3 regions of the Priestia sp. P1_B12_1 genome follow, and region 1 is predicted to be linked to each of the others. Evidence: riboswitches for the same ligand, from Rfam matches in the RefSeq annotation. Region 1 holds a riboswitch; each other region holds the start of a gene.

Evidence for each region. A riboswitch is a leader RNA that binds a small molecule or an ion and turns the genes downstream of it on or off. The one in region 1 is predicted to bind cobalamin.
Region 2: it holds a riboswitch for cobalamin, as region 1 does, so the genes downstream of both, AC1D0Y_RS05585 (ribonucleoside-diphosphate reductase subunit alpha) here and nikA (nickel ABC transporter substrate-binding protein) in region 1, are expected to answer to the same signal.
Region 3: it holds a riboswitch for cobalamin, as region 1 does, so the genes downstream of both, AC1D0Y_RS21790 ((2Fe-2S) ferredoxin domain-containing protein) here and nikA (nickel ABC transporter substrate-binding protein) in region 1, are expected to answer to the same signal.

What each region holds. Positions count from the first base shown of each region.
Region 1 covers NZ_JBFTZR010000009.1:99,520-106,377, reverse strand. Annotated here, with positions in the region: gene AC1D0Y_RS23355 (TRM11 family SAM-dependent methyltransferase) at 1-544, opposite strand, end outside; gene AC1D0Y_RS23350 (hypothetical protein) at 805-963, shown strand; gene AC1D0Y_RS23345 (tautomerase family protein) at 1,131-1,520, shown strand; gene ftsZ (cell division protein FtsZ) at 1,880-2,884, shown strand; cobalamin riboswitch at 2,887-3,077, shown strand; gene nikA (nickel ABC transporter substrate-binding protein) at 3,221-4,762, shown strand; gene AC1D0Y_RS23330 (GNAT family N-acetyltransferase) at 4,834-5,361, shown strand; gene AC1D0Y_RS23325 (CitMHS family transporter) at 5,673-6,858, opposite strand, start outside.
Region 2 covers NZ_JBFTZR010000001.1:1,072,487-1,079,344, forward strand. Annotated here, with positions in the region: gene AC1D0Y_RS05560 (hypothetical protein) at 1-108, opposite strand, end outside; gene AC1D0Y_RS05565 (DUF2325 domain-containing protein) at 163-444, opposite strand; gene AC1D0Y_RS05570 (DUF1540 domain-containing protein) at 652-810, shown strand; gene AC1D0Y_RS05575 (hypothetical protein) at 877-1,080, shown strand; gene AC1D0Y_RS05580 (ribonucleotide-diphosphate reductase subunit beta) at 1,110-2,153, opposite strand; gene AC1D0Y_RS05585 (ribonucleoside-diphosphate reductase subunit alpha) at 2,170-4,413, opposite strand; cobalamin riboswitch at 4,547-4,732, opposite strand; gene menC (o-succinylbenzoate synthase) at 5,012-6,115, opposite strand; gene AC1D0Y_RS05595 (o-succinylbenzoate--CoA ligase) at 6,119-6,858, opposite strand, start outside.
Region 3 covers NZ_JBFTZR010000007.1:149,359-156,216, reverse strand. Annotated here, with positions in the region: gene AC1D0Y_RS21805 (cation:dicarboxylate symporter family transporter) at 1-178, shown strand, start outside; gene AC1D0Y_RS21800 (M42 family metallopeptidase) at 286-1,323, shown strand; gene AC1D0Y_RS21795 (hypothetical protein) at 1,677-1,835, shown strand; cobalamin riboswitch at 1,983-2,161, shown strand; cobalamin riboswitch at 2,280-2,459, shown strand; gene AC1D0Y_RS21790 ((2Fe-2S) ferredoxin domain-containing protein) at 2,562-2,942, shown strand; gene cobJ (precorrin-3B C(17)-methyltransferase) at 2,956-4,578, shown strand; gene AC1D0Y_RS21780 (sirohydrochlorin chelatase) at 4,597-5,508, shown strand; gene cobK (precorrin-6A reductase) at 5,505-6,272, shown strand; gene AC1D0Y_RS21770 (precorrin-8X methylmutase) at 6,278-6,858, shown strand, end outside.

The sequences.
Region 1 (6,858 bases):
CGGGGTTTGGAACGGCAATGTTAGCTACAGCTCTTGCAAGGCGGGTACTGAGTGCTGTAGAGTATTCACGCGGTTTTTTCAAATGATGCAGCCATACCGCTTCGCTTTTTTGATATTTCCCAAAATACCAGCGTCCTTCAAATGGAACAATGCCAAAAAAGTGGTCAGGGTTATGCAAGTCTGCTTCTGCTACAAAATGCCAACCCACATCACGTTCAATAGCACGCTGACCTTTATAACTTATTTTTTGATCTTTTTCCAAGTCATTAATTTTCATAAAAATGAGTTTAAATGTTTTGTCTCCGAGGTCAATATCTTCTACTTGCTTACAAATATCTGCAAGGTCATCTGATTCATACATAATATCTAATCGCTCTTTGATAAAAGGGCTTCTGCTTGGATCAAGTTTAACAGCACTTTTTATGATAGGTTTCTCAGTTTCAATTTCAAAAAGAGAGCGTCTCTCTAATTGACATAGTGAGAGTTCCTCTTCGCTGCATGCGTATGTGTAGATATACTGAGGCAGCTGCGTATGGTTATTCAATATCGTATCATCCTTTATCGTATCTAATTATCCTTCTTCTCAAACAATAGCGAGAAAAGAAGAGAAAAGCAACGAATTTAAATATATTTGGCTGTGAATAATAAATTGAAGCGCTACATAGTCCACTTATTTGACAAAACATGCTAAAATAACTGGTGATAACCTGCATGTGCTGCTGTCTATACAAAAGAACTGGATCAAGGTTTCTCAAAAATCATTTACACACTGCTGACATTTTGATGAATAGGAGAGGCTACGTGATGTCTAAAAGTGATCATGAAAAGCAACAGATGAGTCGGGCTGATATGAAAAAACAAGCCAAAACATCCTCGCAAAACCTTGTGATGAACGTACTCATTGCCATTGTATCTGTATGTATTTTAGCTCTTATTATAAATGTTTTTATACTAATGAAATGAGCCGTTATGCTGCTCATTTCTTTTTGTTAGGTTCAGCTTTTATTGAAGCATTTGAGGTCTCTTTCACTAGAGAGCATATTGTGAATAGCATATCTTTTTTTTACAAATGATAGTTGTGATATGATGAGGCAATAATATATTAGACAAAAAGCTGGAGGTTACTTAGTATGCCATTACTTAGATTTGATGTAATAGAAGGAAGAGATGAAAAAGAGTTAAAAACATTGCTAGACGCTGCTCACCGAGCGATGCTAGAAGCCTTTGGCGTCCCGGAGCGAGACCGTTATCAAATTGTACATCAGCATCCTGCTCATGAAATGATTATTGAAGATACAGGTCTTGGCTTTGAGAGAAGCAAGGATTTGGTTATTATAAGTGTAACGAGTAAACAGCGAACAGAAGAGCAAAAGCAAGCTCTTTACAGATTAATTGTAAAAGAGCTTGGAGAGAGCTGCGGCATTCAGCCAAACGACATTATGATTTCGATTGTTGAAAACGATAATGCTGACTGGAGCTTTGGCATGGGAGAGGCTCAATTCTTAACTGGGAAATTATAAAACGGTTTATTATCTAGAGAAGCCCTTATTTCTAAGGGCTTTTTCTCATTTTGTCTCTAAAAATATTATTCTCTTAGTCACATCTTACTCAAAATTAAATACAGACATCTGTCAAATGAATGATACAATAAGCTTATATGCCGTTTTGAGTGGAAAAGCCATAAAAGAGTTCGGCGTACTAATTTTAGAACAACAATAAATTTACATAAAGATGTAAAGATTTGAAGGTTAAAAGAGAAATGTATAAAATCTGTAAAACAAAAGAACAGTTACGCGTTAAACATAGGAGTAAAAGGTTCTTCACGTGTTTTTTCGGATAAGAAGAGAAAGTAATTTTGATCATTGAGGAGGAACTTAGAATGTTTGGATTTGATGCAGATGTATCGCCACTAGTGCGAATTAAAGTAATTGGAGTCGGCGGTGGAGGAAATAACACCGTTAACCGTATGATTGAACACGGTGTACAAGGAGTAGAATTTATTGCCGTTAATACGGATGCTCAGGCGCTTAACTTATCTAAAGCAGATGTAAAAATGCAGATTGGTGCGGCATTAACGCGAGGATTAGGTGCAGGAGCTAATCCAGAAGTGGGAAGAGAAGCAGCCGAAGAAAGCAGAGAACAAATTCAAGAAGTACTGCAAGGCGCAGACATGGTATTCGTAACAGCTGGCATGGGTGGAGGAACCGGTACTGGAGCAGCCCCAGTTATTGCCCAAATTGCCCGTGAACTAAATGCTTTAACAATTGGAGTAGTCACTCGCCCATTCAAGTTTGAAGGAAATAAACGTACGAAGCAAGCAGTAGGCGGTATTACTGCGATGAATGAATCGGTAGATACCCTTATTGTGATTCCAAACGACCGCTTGCTTGAAATTGTCGATAAAAAGACGCCTATGCTTGAAGCATTCCGTGAAGCAGATAATGTTCTTCGCCAAGGTATTCAAGGTATTTCAGATTTAATCGCTGTTCCGGGGCTGATTAACCTTGACTTTGCTGATGTAAAAACAATCATGTCTAATCAAGGATTTGCGCTTATGGGTATCGGACGAGCTTCTGGATCAGACCGGGCAATTGAAGCGGCGAAAAAAGCGATTTCTAGTCCGCTGCTAGATGCATCGATTGATGGAGCAAGAGGCGTGCTGTTGAACATTACGAGCGGCAGCAGCTTGAGTCTTTACGAAGTACAGGAAGCAGCAGATATTGTCACGTCTGCTTCTGATCAGGACTTAAATATGATTTTTGGGTCCGTGATTAATGAAGATTTAAAGGACGAAATGATGGTAACCGTTATTGCCACTGGATTTGATGATGAAGATGTTTCACCATCAGCTTCTACTTCTAGAGTTTCAAGAGCACGCTACTAAATTAAATAACCAGCTTTTATGGTGGCAATTGTTTTTCAATTGCCTTAAAAGGGAATCCGGTGCAAATCCGGAGCGGTCCCGCCACTGTAACAAGGAGCCTTATGTCAAAAAGCCACTGTCTATTTAGAGACGGGAAGGCGGTATAAGGCAATGACTTGAAGCCAGGAGACCTGCCATAAATCGCAGCACACAATAACCTACGAGGATAGGGAGGTGTTTTGGCAGAATCAAAAATAAGATAAACAAGGGATACGTTTATCTGAATTTGTATTGAAGACAAGCACTTCTTTTTAGAAGTGCTTTTTTTTTGTATTAAAATAGAAGGTGGAAAAATCAATGATAAATAATAAAAAACTCGTATCTATGATATTTCTTGTGTTACTTTGCCTCACTGCTTGTGCTCCTAATGAAGAGAGCATAAGTATAAAAGAAAAAAAGAAAACGGATAAAAGTGTGACGTTTTTATTTAATTTTACATCTGCAACACTTGATCCTCATACGGATGATAATTATACAGCAGTTCGTGCGGGAGTAGGGGAGACGCTTGTTAAAATCAGCAATGATTTAAAAATAAAGCCCTGGCTTGCTGAAAAGTGGAAAACGGAAGATAACGGTCTTACGTGGACATTTACGATAAGAAAGAATATTACGTTTCAAAATGGTAAAGCACTAGATGCAAATGCCGTTAAGTCTTCTCTTCAAAGAACGATAGATCAAAGTTATGCGATGAAAAACGCTTTAAATATTAAAGAAATGAAAGCGAACGGTCATGCGCTGACAATTACATTAAAAGAACCAATGCCTAAATTTCCTTCTGAGTTAGTACATCCAAACACAGCTATTATAGATGTTGATGTTTCTAATATAGCTAAGAAGCCTATTGGCACAGGTCCATTTCAAGTTTTGACTTTCGATCAAGGAAATCAAGTGAAGTTAGAAAGATATGAACATTATTGGAATGGGAAAGTAAAATTAAAAAATGCGATCTTTGCATTTAACGAAGATGCTAATGCGCGCGTTGCGGCTCTTCAGTCCGGAACAGCGGATATTATTTATCGCCCGCCTTTAGAAAGTTTGGGCACTTTACAAACAGATCCGTCTTTTAAGGTAAGTGGAGTACCCAGTGTGCGTACACATTTATTACTTTATAATCAAACCAATGACGCATTAAAAGACGAAAATGTAAGAAAAGCTATCGATACCTTACTGAACCGAAAAGAAATTGTCAGCAGCATCATGAACAATCAAGCGGCAGCAGCTCGAGGTCCATTTTTACCTCAATTTCCTTTTGCTGATAATAATGCTAATGAGCAAAGAGGTATGCCATCTGCTAAAAAATATTTAGAGAAAGCAGGCTATCAAATCAAAAATGACAAACCAATGAAAAATGGAAAGCCACTATCGCTCTCTCTTGTCACATACAGCTCTCTACCAGAACTTCCTTTGATTGCTCAGCTTATACAGTCTAATGCCAAAGAGTTAGGAATTACTATTAAGATTCATCTCGTTGAGGACAGCGATGAATATGTAATGGCAAAAGACGATTGGGATTTAGCACTGTACAGTCTTATCACTGCACCTAGAGGAGATGCAAGCTATTATTTAAGTACGAACTATTTGCCGGGCGGTGGTTTAAATGCCAGCCGGATTGATGACGATAAGCTAACAAAAATGATAGAACAGTTAAATTCAACAGTAGATGACGCAAAGCGAGATCAGTTAGCTAAGCAAGCAACCGCTTTGATTAATGAGGAAATGCTGACGTCATCGATTGTACATCCAAACATTGTTGTTGCTTATAATCAAAAAGTGAAAAACTGGACCACAAATCCAAGCGAGTATTATATGCTGACTCAGCATTTAGACGTAACGCCATAGTCAATCTTGTGTTGTTCCTATAGGAAAACGAGAAAGTATACAATGATAGATAAAAGGATGTGACAGTAAACGTGCAAGAAGTACAAACGTATCAAATTAAAGAAGTAAAAGAAAAGGATGCGGAAGTGATTCAGTTTGTCATGAATATGCGGAATGAGCTATTTCCTATGATGGAAAAAAATCAGCTTCCTGTGGATTTGCTTCATTTTAATAAATATTATGTTCAAGCGAAAGGCGCTGCTTTTTTTGCAGCTGTCACGGAAAATCAACAAGTAATTGGAACAATTGGTTTATACGCTTACGATGGAAGGTTTCATGCATTAAAAAAGCGATATGAACATAAAACTGCAGCCGAGATTGTAAAATGCTATGTCGATCCAGCATATCGGCGTCTAGGCATTGGACAGCAGCTGTTAAAGGCAGTGGAACAATTTGCTCAAAGTCATTTTTATGACACGTTGTATCTGCATACTCATCCTTTTTTACCGGGGGCTATTCCATTCTGGACTTCACAAGATTTTATCGAAAGGCTTGCTGAACAGGATGAGCCATGGAATACGCTGCACATGGACAGAAAAATACAACCGGTCGTAATGTAACGATATTATACAGTAATTACCATAGAATCTAGATAAGAGCTCATGCTATAATGAGCTTACTTACATTTATAGCCTGTAGGGCAAGTCCTTACAGAAAAGAACCACGTTTCGAATTGGCTGAAACGTGGTTTTTTTCTATGAAAAACAAATAACAAAATATTTTTAAAAATATATATGAAATCGCTTTCAAAATAATGAAATATATTATATAATTACTAGTGTTGTGTTGTACTTTGTTAGTGTTAAATCAATATCCTACATGTGTGAGCCGATTGCCTTATGGTAGTCGGCTTCCTTTTTTATGGTAGAGTCTAAAGGGAGATAGCATTCGTTAAAATGGCTGTAATTGTCATCACAATAGTTGTCCCAAAGGCCCACTTGAAAAGAAACTTTTGATGCTCCCCGAAATCTACTTCAACCAGCCCAATCAGAATGAAAGTAGCGGGTACTAAAGGAGATAGGGGAAACCCAGTTGTGGAATGTCCCAATAAAGCTGCTCGTCCTATTTCTACAGGGTCTACACCAAAATTAGCTGCTGTATGGCTAATAACAGGTAAAATGCCAAAATAATAAGCATCAGGTGAAAATACAAAGCTAAGAGGAAGGCTCGTTATTGCTACAACTAAGGGAAGGTGAGAGCCCAGCCATTCAGGAGTGAGGCTGACAATGGTATTAGCCATGGCATCCATCATTTTTGTTTCTGTAAAAACGCCTGTAAAGATTCCGGCTGCAAAAACCAACGTACTAACCATTACAAAGCTGTTTGCATGACTTAAGATTCTTTCCTGCTGTTCTTTTGGATGAGGAAAATTAACAAATAAAGCAATGGCAAAAGCAATAGCAAATAAAATTGGAATAGGGAGTATGTCTATGATCAAGAGAGTCATTAAGCACAGTGTCAATAAGGCATTAAACCAAAAGAGTCTAGGTGGCTTCCCAGGGGTCTCATGAACTGAAAGCTGTTCAGCAAATGCCATTGATGCACCTTTTAAATGAATAGTTCCTAAGCGCGCTTTTTCTCTCTTTCCGAGTAGATATGCTGAAAATAAAGTCCACATCAATCCCGCTGCCATAGCTGGAATAAGAGGATTAAATAGATCTGATACTTCTAATTGCAAACTTGCTGCGGCTCTTACGAGAGGACCTCCCCAAGGAATCATATTCATAACACCTGCGCTTAAACTAATAACACAAGCCAGTATTAGTCGGTTCATTCCCAGTTTTGTGTACAAAGGAAGCAAGGCGGAAACTGTAATTAAAAATGTAGAAGAGCCGTCTCCGTCCAAGCCAACAAGCATTGTAATAACGGCAGTTGCCATTACGACTTTTAAAGGATCGCCTTTCACAATGTTTAGGATACGAGAAATCATAGGATCAAATAAACCGACGTCAATCATTAGTCCAAAATATAAAATAGCAAAAACGATCATAATGGCCGTAGGAGCTACTTTTAAAATACCATTCATCATCATATCGCCCATATCAGCACTAAAACCT
Region 2 (6,858 bases), on a different contig from region 1:
TGTTTTTTTCAAAAGAAGCTGCTGCTGATAAAATTTGTACGGACATCGAATAAATTGTTCGATGTGGTCGTTAGAGAGTGTCTTTATATGCACTTTTATCGGTTCCACCTATGTCTCACCACCCTAATTGAAATTCATTCTCAATAATAAGTGAAAATTAAATCATGAAATCTGCTCAATCACTTTACGAATAGCACTCCATGAATGTTTGACGAAATAAATTGGTTTTTTTTGTTTTTTTGCTTTCTCTTTAATGACTTTTGCCATATTGTGATTAATAAAATCCGTAATAACTAATACAAACCCAATATGTTCGGGTATTTCTCGCTTCACCATATTGCTTTTACGGCCATCTAAATGAATGACTTCATTAAACCCTTCTCCCGCTAAACGATCTGTAATATGCTTTAACCTGTCTCCTCCTACAACCATAACTGATGACATGTTTGTTCCCTCCCAATTAATTATTCATTTAATGATTTACCAACAACTTGTATCCTTTACTATATACACAGTTTAATTGAGAATGATTCTCTTTGTCAATGTTTAATTGATAAAAATTCTCAATTAAAATGAAAGTCTACCACCTTTCTTATAAGTTAGTTGAATTTTGACCATACTATAGCTATCACATACAAAGGGGGGTTAACGTTGGAACAAAACATTCTTTGTGAAGTAAATAACTGTCACTTTTGGAAAAATGGAAATCACTGCAGCGCAGAAGAAATTTACGTGGTAAGTCATAGCGGAAAACATGCAGCAAGCAGCTATGAAACAGACTGTAAAACGTTCAAGCCAACTGAAGCGTAACCCGCAAAAGGACAGCCTCTGGGTTGTCTTTTTTCTCTCTTCAAGATCATAAAAAAGGAGACTAATATGAAAACTGAACAACTGATTCATTTTTTTAAAGAAGAAGCCATAAAAGCAAATGAACAAACCTTTCCAATCTATGTACAATCGTTTACTCATTTATGGACATATAAATGGGGAACACTTGAAAACATTCCAGAAGAAATTGATGACTTAATTACCACACGTGCGTTAGAACTTGGACTTATTCACTTAAAAAAAGCTGACTAATCAATAAGGAAATTAGTCAGCTTTTGTGTTTATAGATCATCAAATCCATTCGCATCTGATGCTTTTGTATATTGTCTTGATTTCTGTTCAAAGAAATCCGTTTTCCCTAAATCTACCTCTTGATAAGCAATAATCCAACGAAGAGGATTTTCAATCGGTGCTTCTGGGAAAGCAGCTCGGCCGAAGCCTAATTGATTACAGCGTTTATTAGCCATGTATTCAATATACTGCTGCAGTTCTTTCATCGTGATGCCGTCGAATTTTTCTCCGATAACAGATTCCGCCCATTCAATTTCAAGACGAGCTGCCTCTTGGAACGTTTCAACTACAAACGTTTCTAGCTCTTCCGTACGATAAGCTGGATTTTCATTTAGTACTTCCTTGAAAATCTTTTCAAATAACCCAACGTGAAGCTGTTCATCACGATTGATATAGTTAATCATCGTAGATGTCGCCACCATCTTTTGATTTCTCGCAAGATTATAGAAGAAAGCAAATCCGCTATAGAAGAAAAGGCCTTCTAAAATAACATCATATACCATAGACTTCAAAAAGTTTTCAACCGTTGCTTCTTCGCTAAATGCTTTATATCCGTTTGTAATAAAGTCATTTCGAGCGCGAAGCTTTTCGTCTGTGCGCCAGTATTCAAATACTTCATCTTGTTTTCCTTTTGGTACAAGACTTGATAAAACATATGAATACGAATGATTATGAACCACTTCTTGCTGCGCTAAAATAATCATTAGAGCATTAATCGAAGAATCGGTTACATAGTCAGCTACTTTGCTAGCATAATCTGATTGAATACTGTCCAGTAGCGCCAGCAAGCCAATAATTTTTAAAAAACTCTCTTGTTCGTCAGCCGTTAACTGAGGGAACTGCTTAATATCTTGACCCATATTAATTTCAAACGGCGTCCAGAAGTTAGCTAGCATACGCTTGTATTTAGGGAACGCCCATGAAAATCGGACGTCATCCCAGTTTAGAATATTTGAGCTCTTGCCGTTGATGATTCCTGTCGAACGGTTCGGAGCTGTTTCGTTCATTAATTCTCGTTTTAACATGCTTGTCATCAATTATTCACTCCTTTTAACTATGACAGCTTTCACATTCTTCAATGACTTCACTTGATGTTGAACGTACGTAGTAGGTCGTTTTTAACTTTTCTTTCCATGCCGTCATATGAAGATCCAGCAGCTCTTTTGCTCGGATATCATTTTGCACATATAAATTGAATGAAATGGATTGATCAATATGGCGCTGGCGCTTGGCGTTTTGCTTAATGCTCCAGTGCTGATCAATTAAATAAACGGACTTATAATACCAGTTTGTTGCTGGTGATAAATCCGGTGCCGTCACCGGGATTTTATAGTTTTTCTTTTCCTCTGAATAAAACTTACGGAAAATCGGATCAATACTTGCAGTAGAACCCGCGATAATAGATGTTGATGAATTAGGTGCTACAGCCATTAAGTAGCCATTTCTTATCCCATTGTTTTGAACTTCGTTACGCAGTTCACTCCACGCTTCGCTTGTGTATTTACGTGTTTCAAAATAAGCGCCTGACTCAAAATCTGAGCCTTTAAATAATGGATATGCACCTTTTTCTTTAGCTAAGTTCATGCTTGCCTGTACGGTTAAGTAAGCGATTTGCTCATACAATTCATCGCAATATGCTACCGCTTCATCTGTTTCCCATGCTATTTTCTTTAAGGCAAGCAAATGGTTCCAACCAAATGTGCCAAGCCCTACTGCGCGGTACTTTTGGTTTGTTAGTTTTGCTTGAAGTACCGGCAAATCATTTAACTCAATAACGTTATCAAGCATGCGTACTTGAATTGGAATTAAACGTTCAAGCACATCTTCAGTTACGGCTCTCGCTAAGTTGATAGAAGAAAGATTACATACAACAAAATCGCCCGGATTCTTTGTAATAATAATTTTTCCGTCTTCCGTAATTTCCTCTGTTACGACCGTTGTGCTTTGGTTTTGCGTAATTTCTGTACATAAGTTGCTGCAGTAGATCATGCCCTCGTGGCGGTTTTGATTAGCTCGGTTAACCGTATCACGATAGAACATATAAGGCGTCCCCGTTTCAAGCTGCGAAAGCATAATGCGCTTGAAGATTTCAATAGCAGGTACTGTCTCTCTTGAAAGCTGTTCATTATTTACACACTCAGCGTAACGAGTGCGGAACGAACCGCTGCCTTCTTCTTCATCATAAAAATCTTCTAACGAGTAGCCCATCAGCGTACGAACTTCGTGAGGATCGAATAAGTGCCAGTCTTCACGTGCTTCTACTTTTTCCATAAACAAATCTGGCAAACATACGCCAGTGAATAAATCATGCGTGCGCTGGCGTTCGTCACCATTGTTCAACCGCGCGTCTAAGAATGAAAAGATGTCTTTATGCCATACGTCTAAATATACGGCAATAGCCCCTTGTCGTTGACCTAGCTGATCGACACTTACAGCCGTATTATTTAGCTGTTTCATCCATGGAATTGTTCCTGATGATACGCCTTTAAAACCTTTTATATCACTTCCTCGGCTTCTAATATGACCGAGGTAGACACCAATTCCGCCTCCATTTTTACTAAGCGTGGCCAAATCTGTATTGCTATCATAAATACCGCGTAAGCTGTCATCAATCGTATCAATAAAGCAGCTAGATAGCTGTCCGTAGCTCTTTCCTGCGTTTGAAAGCGTTGGTGTGGCAACCGTCATATATAGACTAGAAAGCGCCCAGTACGCTTCTTTTACTAATGCTGTTCGATTTTCTTTCTTTTCTTGAGACATCAGCGTCATAGCAATGATAAGAAAACGTTCTTGCGGTAATTCGTATACGCGCTTATCATGTGATGTCGCTAAATAGCGATCTGCTAATGTCAACAATCCAATGTATGTAAATAAACGATCGCGTTCAGGAATAATGACTGAAGCAATTTCATTAATTTCTTCTTCTGTATATGTTTTTAATAGCTGTTTATTATAAATGCCGATTTTTGTTAGTTCTTGAATAAGCTGATAAAACGAACCGTACTTCTCTTTTTTATCATAACCTCGGTTGTCCGCTGCTTTTCGATATAGTTCGTTTAAGTAGACGTCTGCCGCTACGTACGTCCAATCTGGTTCTTCCATTGAAATACGCTCTAAGGCTGCTAAAATTAGGACGTTTGCAACCTTTTCGTCCGTCATATTTTCCTTTACTGTAACAGTTTGAATAACCTTTTCCTCATACAAAGAAAAATCAAGCTGCGTAAATTCATTTTTTAAACGTTCAATATATGCAGTTAATTCATGTAGAATTGTAGGCTTTAATGTATTCACCATAAATATGGCTCCTCTCTTCACTTCAAAATAAAAAATCGCTCACCGTACCTCGGTGAGCGAATAGAACGAAGATAGAAGAAGACACTAAGTCTTTTCTCAATCCTCGCTCTACCCTCTCACCTCCCGAAGAAGATAAAACGACATAAAAAAGGCAGGTCTCCTGACTTATGCTTCTTTTTACTTTAAGGCCTTCCCATGATGTTTACTCACAGTGGATCTCCTTATTTCATCAGCATTCACAGTTGCGGGGACAGCTTTGGATTTTCACCAAATTCCCTTTTAAGTCTTTTTATCAGACACCTTTTTCACTGGAAAACACAAAATATAGTATTTTATTATCGATTTCAAAACAACATATTGTGTTATGTTATAAACACATTATATAGGACAACTTAGAAAACTATCAACCTATTTTCAAAAATAATTTTGTTTTTTACGATAAAACTCTTCGACTTTTTTCATCAAACTATTCCATCATAACATGTTTTGACACGCTTGATGGAACAATGTGCTCTTTTTAAAAAATTTGTCCTATTTTTCTACTAAACATTAACAACCTCAATAAAAAAAACCGTTTTACATAAAAAACGGTTTTTAATTATTGGTATTCTTTTTCAAATGCTGTGATTGTTTTGATAAAGTTTTTATCGATATCGTATCCTATCCCCGGTTTTCCCTTCACCTTTATTACTCCAGCTTCTACCTCTACTTCGGGCTTAATAATATCTTTTTCCCAATAGCGAGATGACGCAGAAATATCACCTGGTATCGTGAAAGAAGGCAATGTCGCAAGGGCGATGTTATGAGCTCTTGAAATCCCGGCTTCTAACATTCCGCCAACCCAAAGTCTTACACCATACTGGGCGCACAAATCATGAATTTGCTTTGCTACGGACATTCCGCCAACTCGACCGATTTTCACATTGATAATCTTACAGCTTCTTTGTTCAATTGCATGACGTGCATCTTCATAGCTCACAATACTTTCATCTAAGCAAATTGGCGTCTGCATTTGCTTTTGTAACAATCGATGATCAAGGATATCATCAGAACTTAACGGCTGTTCGATCATCATTAAATTCAATTCATCTAGTTTCTTCAATGAATCACTATCGCTTAACGTATAGGCTGAATTGGCATCAGCCATAAGAGGAATGCTTGGAAATTCATCTCGAATTTGTTTCAGTAGCTCATAGTCAGCACCCGGCTTAATTTTCACTTTAAAGCGCTTATAGCCATCTTTCATGTAAGTCTTTATTTGTTCTTTCATTATGGAAATATCATTTAAGCCAACTACCACTCCAGCTTCTACAGCAGACCTTACTCCTCCAATTACTTCAGATAACGGTTTGTTCTGCCGCTTTGCATACAAATCCCATACAGCACAGTCTAAAGCTGCTTTAGCCATGTTATTTCGCTTTAGAGGTTTGAATAACTTTTGAACATCCTCTGGTTTTTGAAGCTGCTGATGAAGAAGCGAGGGAATTAAAAAATCGTCTAACATATGAAAACACGTCTGAATCGTTTCTTCCGTATACCAAGGAGATGAAAAAGCAACTACTTCTCCCCACCCTGTAAATCCTTGTTCATCTTCTACTTCAAGCAAAATCAATTCTCGATCCTGCACTGTACCATAGCTTGTTGAAAAAGGAGAAAGAAGCTTCATGTCAATTTTATAAAGATGTACTTTTTTTATAATCATCGATTAGCTCCCTTTCTGTATGAACGATGATAGCTTCCGGCGTATGATTTTATTAGAAGCCGTTCGCGGCAGCTCCTCTACTCGAACGAAATACTTTGGAAGTTTGTACTTTGCTAAAAATTGTTGAATGTGTAAAGATAATTCTTCATCTGAAACGTCTTCGTTTACAACAACACATGCAGCTGGCACTTGTCCCCATTTTTCGTCAGCTACTCCCGTTACACCGGCCTCTTTAACAGCGGGATGCTTCAACAAAACATTTTCAATTTCAGCTGGATATACATTTTCTCCACCTGAAATAATAAGGTCTGAACGTCTGTCTAACACATATAGAAAGCCTTCTTCATCCACTTTCCCGATGTCTCCTGTATAGAACCAGCCTTGTTGAATTGCTTTTTCAGTAGCTTCAGGTTTATTTAAATATCCTTTTGTAACATTTGGACCTTTAACAATAATTTCTCCTGCTTCGCTGGTCTCATTTCCTTTTTCATCTACAATTTTCATTGCACATGGAAATAATGGTTTACCTGCTGATCCCAGTTTTCGCAAACTATCTTCAGGTGAAAGCGTAACGAACTGTGAAGATGTTTCTGTCATTCCATACGTTTGATAAACAGGAATTTCTTTACTCACACAAGCTTCTAAAATAGTAAGCGGTGCAGGTCCTCCTCCTAAAAGCATGCATCGAAACGTATGCGGATATTTCCGTTCCCCTAACTCATCGAGCATGTTGGACAGCATGG
Region 3 (6,858 bases), on a different contig from region 1:
TCTTGAAGGCATGGCATTTATTGCAGGAATTGACCGCATTCTTGATATGATGCGTACCACAGTTAACGTAGTAGGAAATGCTTTAGCTGCTATTGTAATGTCCAAGTCTGAAGGCGAGTTTGATAAGCAAAAATCATTAAATTACACAAATCAATTAAAGAAATCAAACATAGCTTAAAACAAAAAAGCCGGGCATCTGCCCGGCTTTTTTGTTTGGAGCTGCCTGTTATCTTTTTTGAAACATATGGTAAAATAAAAGAAATGAGAGACAAAGGAAGTGTCATAATGACGGAAACTGTTCAGTTAATTAAAAAGCTTGTTTCGATTCCCAGTCCTTCTGGAAATACAGAAAAGGTAATTTCATTTGTCGAAGACTATGTAAAAGAGCTAAATATTCAAACGTATCGCAATCGAAAAGGGGGCTTAGTCGCTACTATTCCCGGTAAAGATACAGATCACCACCGCATGCTGACGGCTCATGTCGATACATTAGGTGCTATGGTAAAAGAAATCAAACCGAGTGGACGTCTGAAAATCGACCTGATTGGAGGGTTTCGCTACAATTCTATTGAAGGAGAATATTGTGAAATTGAAACTTCATCAGGAGAAGTATTTAAAGGAACCATCCTTATGCATCAAACATCTGTTCATGTGTATAAAGATGCAGGGAAAGCTGAGCGGAATCAAGAAAATATAGAAATTCGATTGGATGAAAAAGTACATAGCGCAGAAGATGTTCGCAGTCTTGGAATTGAAGTCGGCGACTTTGTTTCGTTTGATCCTCGTGTAGAAATAACAAAAAGCGGTTTTATTAAATCTCGTCATCTCGATGATAAAGCAAGCGTAGCTTTATTGCTTCAGCTCATGAAAATAATTCAAGAAGAACAGATCGAACTGCCATACACTACGCATTTTCTCATTTCAAATAATGAAGAAATTGGATACGGAGGAAATTCGAACATTACGCCTCAAACAGTAGAATACTTAGCGGTTGATATGGGTGCTATGGGAGATGGACAATCTACTGATGAATACACCGTGTCTATTTGTGTAAAAGATTCAAGCGGCCCATATCATTACGGTTTGAGAAAGCATTTAGTGGAGCTAGCTAAGCAGCATGATATTCAGTACAAATTAGATATTTATCCGTTTTACGGATCAGATGCTTCTGCTGCTATTCGTGCCGGACACGATATCGTACACGGCTTGATTGGTCCAGGAATTGATTCTTCTCATGCGTTTGAGAGAACGCATCAAGATTCATTGAATCATACGTATAAGCTTCTCTATTACTATGTTCAGTCGAACATGATTCTGCTTTAAGAAAGGGATATTTAATTAGTGTATTTTTATGCAAAGGAAAGAACAGAACGGGATTGTGATGTCTGTTCTTTCCTTTCTTAAAAAAGAAGCCGGCTGTCTGGCTTCTTTTTTTTTTATAAATACTATATATTTTTTTACTGGTGAATCAACAGTTGGTTAAAAAAGCACCTTTTTAAAAAGGTACCATACTGCTTAAACCTTTTGTACATTTTGTTCATTTACAGAAGTTAAAATGTTTTTAAATTTTTAAAAGTTTCTTGTGACAAGTTTTGTAGAATGGGTTTTCAAAAGGAAATGGTTTCGTCATAATGTGGATATAGCGATCACTACAATAATCGGAGGCGAATCTTTTCATGTGGGTACTGACGGTATATGCTGGAAAAGAAATGAAAATGTTTGAATTTGAAACTGAAAAGCAGGCGAGAGAAGCTTTTGCCAAAACAAATGGCTGTAAAGTTCTTTCAGAAGTCGTGTATTATAATGATCCTCATTTAACATTGGTAGCTATATAAGTAGAAAAACAAGAGCTGATTTTTTGCTCTTGTTTTTTTATGGCTCTTTATATCCTATAAAAAGAATAGAGTTGAAATAAAAAAAAATGTACGCTATGATATGGTAGTTACTTCTATTATTCTGATAGTTTAAAAGGTTCATATATATCAAACAGCAACAGTAAAGATGCCAAGAAGGCTTAATAGGGAAACTGGTGAAAGACCAGTACTGCCCCCGCAACTGTAAGTGTGGACGAACGAGTATAACCACTGTGGAAAAATCACGGGAAGGTTCTCAAGTAGAATGATACACAAGTCAGGAGACCTGTCTTTATTGTGAAGTTTCTATTTCTCCGGGGAGCGGGAAGGGAAACGTTGGCTTAAAGTGGCATTCGTGTACACTCTTATTCTGACGTTTTACCCGCTCGCATATTAGCGAAGCGGGTTTTTCTCGTATCGCAAAACTACATATCGTGCAAAAAAGGTGCGCAATGTCCACATTGCGTTAAATGGGAAGTCTGGTGTGAAGCCAGCGCGGTACCCGCCACTGTGAAGATGAGCTGATTGCATATGCCACTGTATTCGGGAAGGCGCAATCAAGTGATGAATCGAAGTCAGGAAACCAGCCTTTTTCCAATGCGAAGCTTACCCTACGGGATATAGGTGGAAGTGCAAAAACTTAGTTTGAATTTTTCTGCGCCTCTATCATTGATAGAGGCGCTTTTTTTAGTAAAGGAGCGAATGAGTGTGACGACGTGGAACTTAAATGGAACAAAACATCACGTATTGATTTGTAATGGAAGCAGCTGTATGAGAAAAGGTGGAGAAGAAGCCACGCAAGCTATTCGAAATAAAGTGACAGAACTGGATTTGGATGAAACGGTTCATACAACGCGTACACGTTGTAACGGACGATGCAAAGATGCTCCTGTAGCTATCGTCTATCCTTCAGGAGATTGGTACAAGCAGGTCACTGAAACCGTGGCTCATCGGATTGTCGAAGAACATTTAGCAGGAGGCTGCAGTATAAAGGAATCGCTTATTTATGAATATGATCAAAATGGTTTCGTTTCTCCGGAAAACAGTGACTCCATAGAAGGAATTGACAAAGTAAAAAGTAACGCATAAAGGAGGAGCTAGCATGAAAGGTAAACTTTTAGTTATTGGATTTGGGCCGGGAAGCTTTGAACATATTACACAGCGAGCAAGAGAAGCCATTCAAGAAAGTGATATGATCATCGGTTACAAAACCTATGTGGAATTAATTCAAGGACTGTTAACGAATCAGCAAATTATTAGTACGGGAATGACCGAAGAAGTAAGCCGTGCACAGGAAGCTGTAAAGCAAGCTGAAGCAGGAAAAACCGTAGCTGTCATTTCGAGCGGAGATGCGGGAGTATACGGAATGGCAGGCCTTGTGTATGAAGTGTTGATTGAAAAAGGCTGGAAAAAAGAAACGGGCGTAGAGCTGGAAGTAATTCCTGGCATTTCGGCTATCAATTCATGCGCATCTCTCCTTGGAGCGCCCGTGATGCACGATGCTTGTACAATTAGTTTAAGTGACCACCTTACGCCTTGGGAGCTAATCGAAAAAAGAATTGAAGCAGCTGCACAAGCAGATTTTGTAGTGGCTTTTTACAACCCAAAGAGCGGAAGACGAACAAGACAAATTGTTGAAGCGCAAAGAATTCTATTAAAGTATCGTTCCCCTGATACGCCTGTTGGTCTTGTGAAAAGCGCTTATCGTGACCGTGAAGAAGTCGTAATGACCAACTTAAAAGACATGTTAAATCATGAAATTGGCATGCTGACTACCGTTGTTGTCGGAAATTCATCTACGTTCTTTTACGACGATTTAATGATTACACCGCGCGGGTATCAGCGAAAATATACCCTCAACCAAACGGAGCAGCCGCTAAGACCGCATCAGCGACTTCGAAAAGAAGCAGAACCATGGGCTCTCGATCAAGAAGAGACTGTAAAGCAAACAGCTTCGACTATTGAAGCAATTCAGACCAAAACAGAAGAAACAGCAACTTCACGAGCTCTTGCAGAAGAAGCGCTTCAAGCAATTTTAGGTGAACCTACTTCTGCGGTCGTACGTCAGCCAGTACAGTCTATTTTCGAAGTCGCGGTTAGTCCAGGACTTGCCAATAAGAAATTCACGCCTGTTCAAATGACAACACTAGCAGAAGTTGTTGGTGAAAAAGGTACGATGGAGTATACACCTGACCATCAAATCAAACTTCAAATTCCAACAGCCCAGCCAGATGTGATTATTAAAAAGCTCCAAGCAGCTTCCTTTTTACTATCTCCGGTCGGAGACGTGTTCACAATTAAAGCGTGTGATTTTTGTGACGGAGAAAAAAGCGATGCTATTCCACATACGGAAGAATTACAAAAACGCCTCGGGGGAATGGACATGCCAAAAGAGCTGAAGCTTGGTATTAATGGATGCGGTATGGCCTGTTATGGCGCAGTTCAAGAAGATATCGGCATTGTCTATAGAAAAGGTGCGTTTGATTTATTTTTAGGAGCTAAAACGGTTGGACGAAATGCGCATTCAGGTCAAATTGTGGCGGAAGGCATAGCACCTGACGACATTGTTGAAATAGTGGAGAACATTGTCCATGAATATAAAGAAAAAGGTCATCCTAATGAGCGATTTCATAAATTCTTTAAGCGTGTGAAGAACGTTTATGGATTCGACTATCAAGATATAACACCAAAAATAAAAGTAGAACCAGCTCCGTGTGGAGATTAAAAAATGGGAGGGCATTATATGAAATCAGTTTTATTTGTCGGTCATGGAAGCAGAGATCCTGAAGGGAACGATCAAATTCGCGAATTTATTTCGACTATGAAGCATGATTGGGACGCATCTATTTTAGTAGAAACGTGTTTTCTAGAATTTGAACGCCCAAATGTAAGTCAAGGCATTGATACATGTGTGGCAAAAGGAGCAAAAGATGTAGTTGTAATTCCAATTATGCTCTTGCCTGCTGGCCACTCTAAAATACATATTCCGGCGGCTATAGATGAAGCTAAGGAAAAATATCCACACGTAAACTTCGTATACGGACGTCCCATTGGCGTTCATGAAGAAGCCCTTGAAATTTTAAAAACGAGATTACAAGAATCAGGAGAGAATTTAGAAACTCCAGCTGAAGACACGGCTGTTATCGTCTTAGGGCGAGGAGGAAGTGATCCTGATGCAAACAGTGATTTATATAAAATTACGCGCCTTCTTTGGGAAAAAACAAACTATAAAATCGTTGAAACTTCTTTTATGGGCGTAACTGCTCCGCTGATTGATGAAGGGGTAGAGCGATGTTTAAAACTAGGCGCTAAAAAAGTGGTTATTCTCCCGTATTTCTTATTTACAGGAGTACTAATTAAGCGTTTGGAAGAAATGGTGACGCAGTATAAAATGCAGCATGAAAACATTGAGTTTAAGCTCGCCGGCTATTTCGGTTTTCACCCAAAACTGCAGACAATTTTAAAAGAACGTGCTGAAGAAGGATTAGAAGGTGAAGTGAAAATGAACTGCGATACGTGTCAATATCGCCTCGGCATTATGGAGCATATTGATCACCATCATCATCACGATCATGACCATGATCACGGACACCATCACCACGATCACCATCATGACCACGACCACCATGAAGATAAGGTCGGCGGGCTAAAATGATTTTATTGTTAGCCGGAACTAGCGATGCACGTGCATTAGCCGTGCAAGTGAAAAAAGCAGGTCATGAGGTTACGGCAACGGTTGTAACCGAAAACGCAGCTATCGAATTACAGCGTGCAGAAGTGAAAGTGAAAATTGGACGTCTCACAAAAGAAGATATGATGGATTTTGTAAACGAACATCGTGTAAAAGCTATTGTGGATGCAAGTCATCCCTTTGCGGAAGAAGCGTCTAAAAATGCTATCGGCGCAGCTGCTGAAACAGCGATTCCTTACATACGCTATGAGCGGGCTTCGCAGGCTTTTACCTATGATAATATGACGATGGTTTCTACGTATGAAGAAGCAGCAGAAGTAGCAGCTGTGAAAAAAGGAGTTATTATGCTCACAACAGGCAGCAAAACGCTGCAGGTTTTTACAGAAAAGCTGCTTCCTCTTTCAGATGTACGGCTTGTTGCTCGTATGCTTCCAAGGCTGGATAATATGGAAAAGTGCCAGCAATTGGGATTCCCGCAAAAAAATATTATTGCTATTCAAGGGCCGTTTACAAAAGAGTTTGATCGAGCGCTGTATAAGCAATACGGAGTGACGGTCATGGTCACAAAAGAAAGCGGAAAAGTTGGATCTGTGGATGAAAAAGTGGAAGCAGCTAAAGAGTTAGGCTTAGATATTATTATGATTGGGCGACCGAAAATTGAGTATGGAACCGTGTATTCCACGTTTGAAGAAGTGGTTCATGCTTTAGTAAACCAAAATAGGAGTTGATTGAGATGGATTTTCGTACAGAATTTAAACCGTTAACTGTTCAGCCTCAGCAAATAGAAGGAAAAAGTTTTGAGATGATTACAGAAGAGCTTGGGCCTCATCCGTTTACAGACGAACAGTACCCAATTGTTCAGCGCGTAATTCATGCGTCTGCAGACTTTGAACTTGGGCGCAGCATGCTGTTTCATCCAGATGCGATTCAAGCAGGAATTAAAGCTATTCGCAGCGGCAAGCAAGTAGTTGCAGATGTACAAATGGTGCAAGTAGGAACAAACAAGCAGCGAATTGAAAAACACGGCGGTGAAATCAAAGTTTATATTTCGGATCCGGACGTAATGGAAGAAGCAAAGCGCTTAAATACAACGCGTGCAATTATTTCGATGCGAAAAGCCATCAAAGAAGCAGACGGTGGAATTTTTGCAATTGGGAACGCACCCACAGCTTTACTTGAATTAATTCGTTTGATTAAAGAAGGAGAAGCGAAGCCTGGGCTTGTTATTGGTCTGCCGGTAGGATTTGTTTCAGCAGCTGAATCTAAAGAAGAACTTGCAAAACTTGACGTACCGTTTATTACAAACATCGGGCG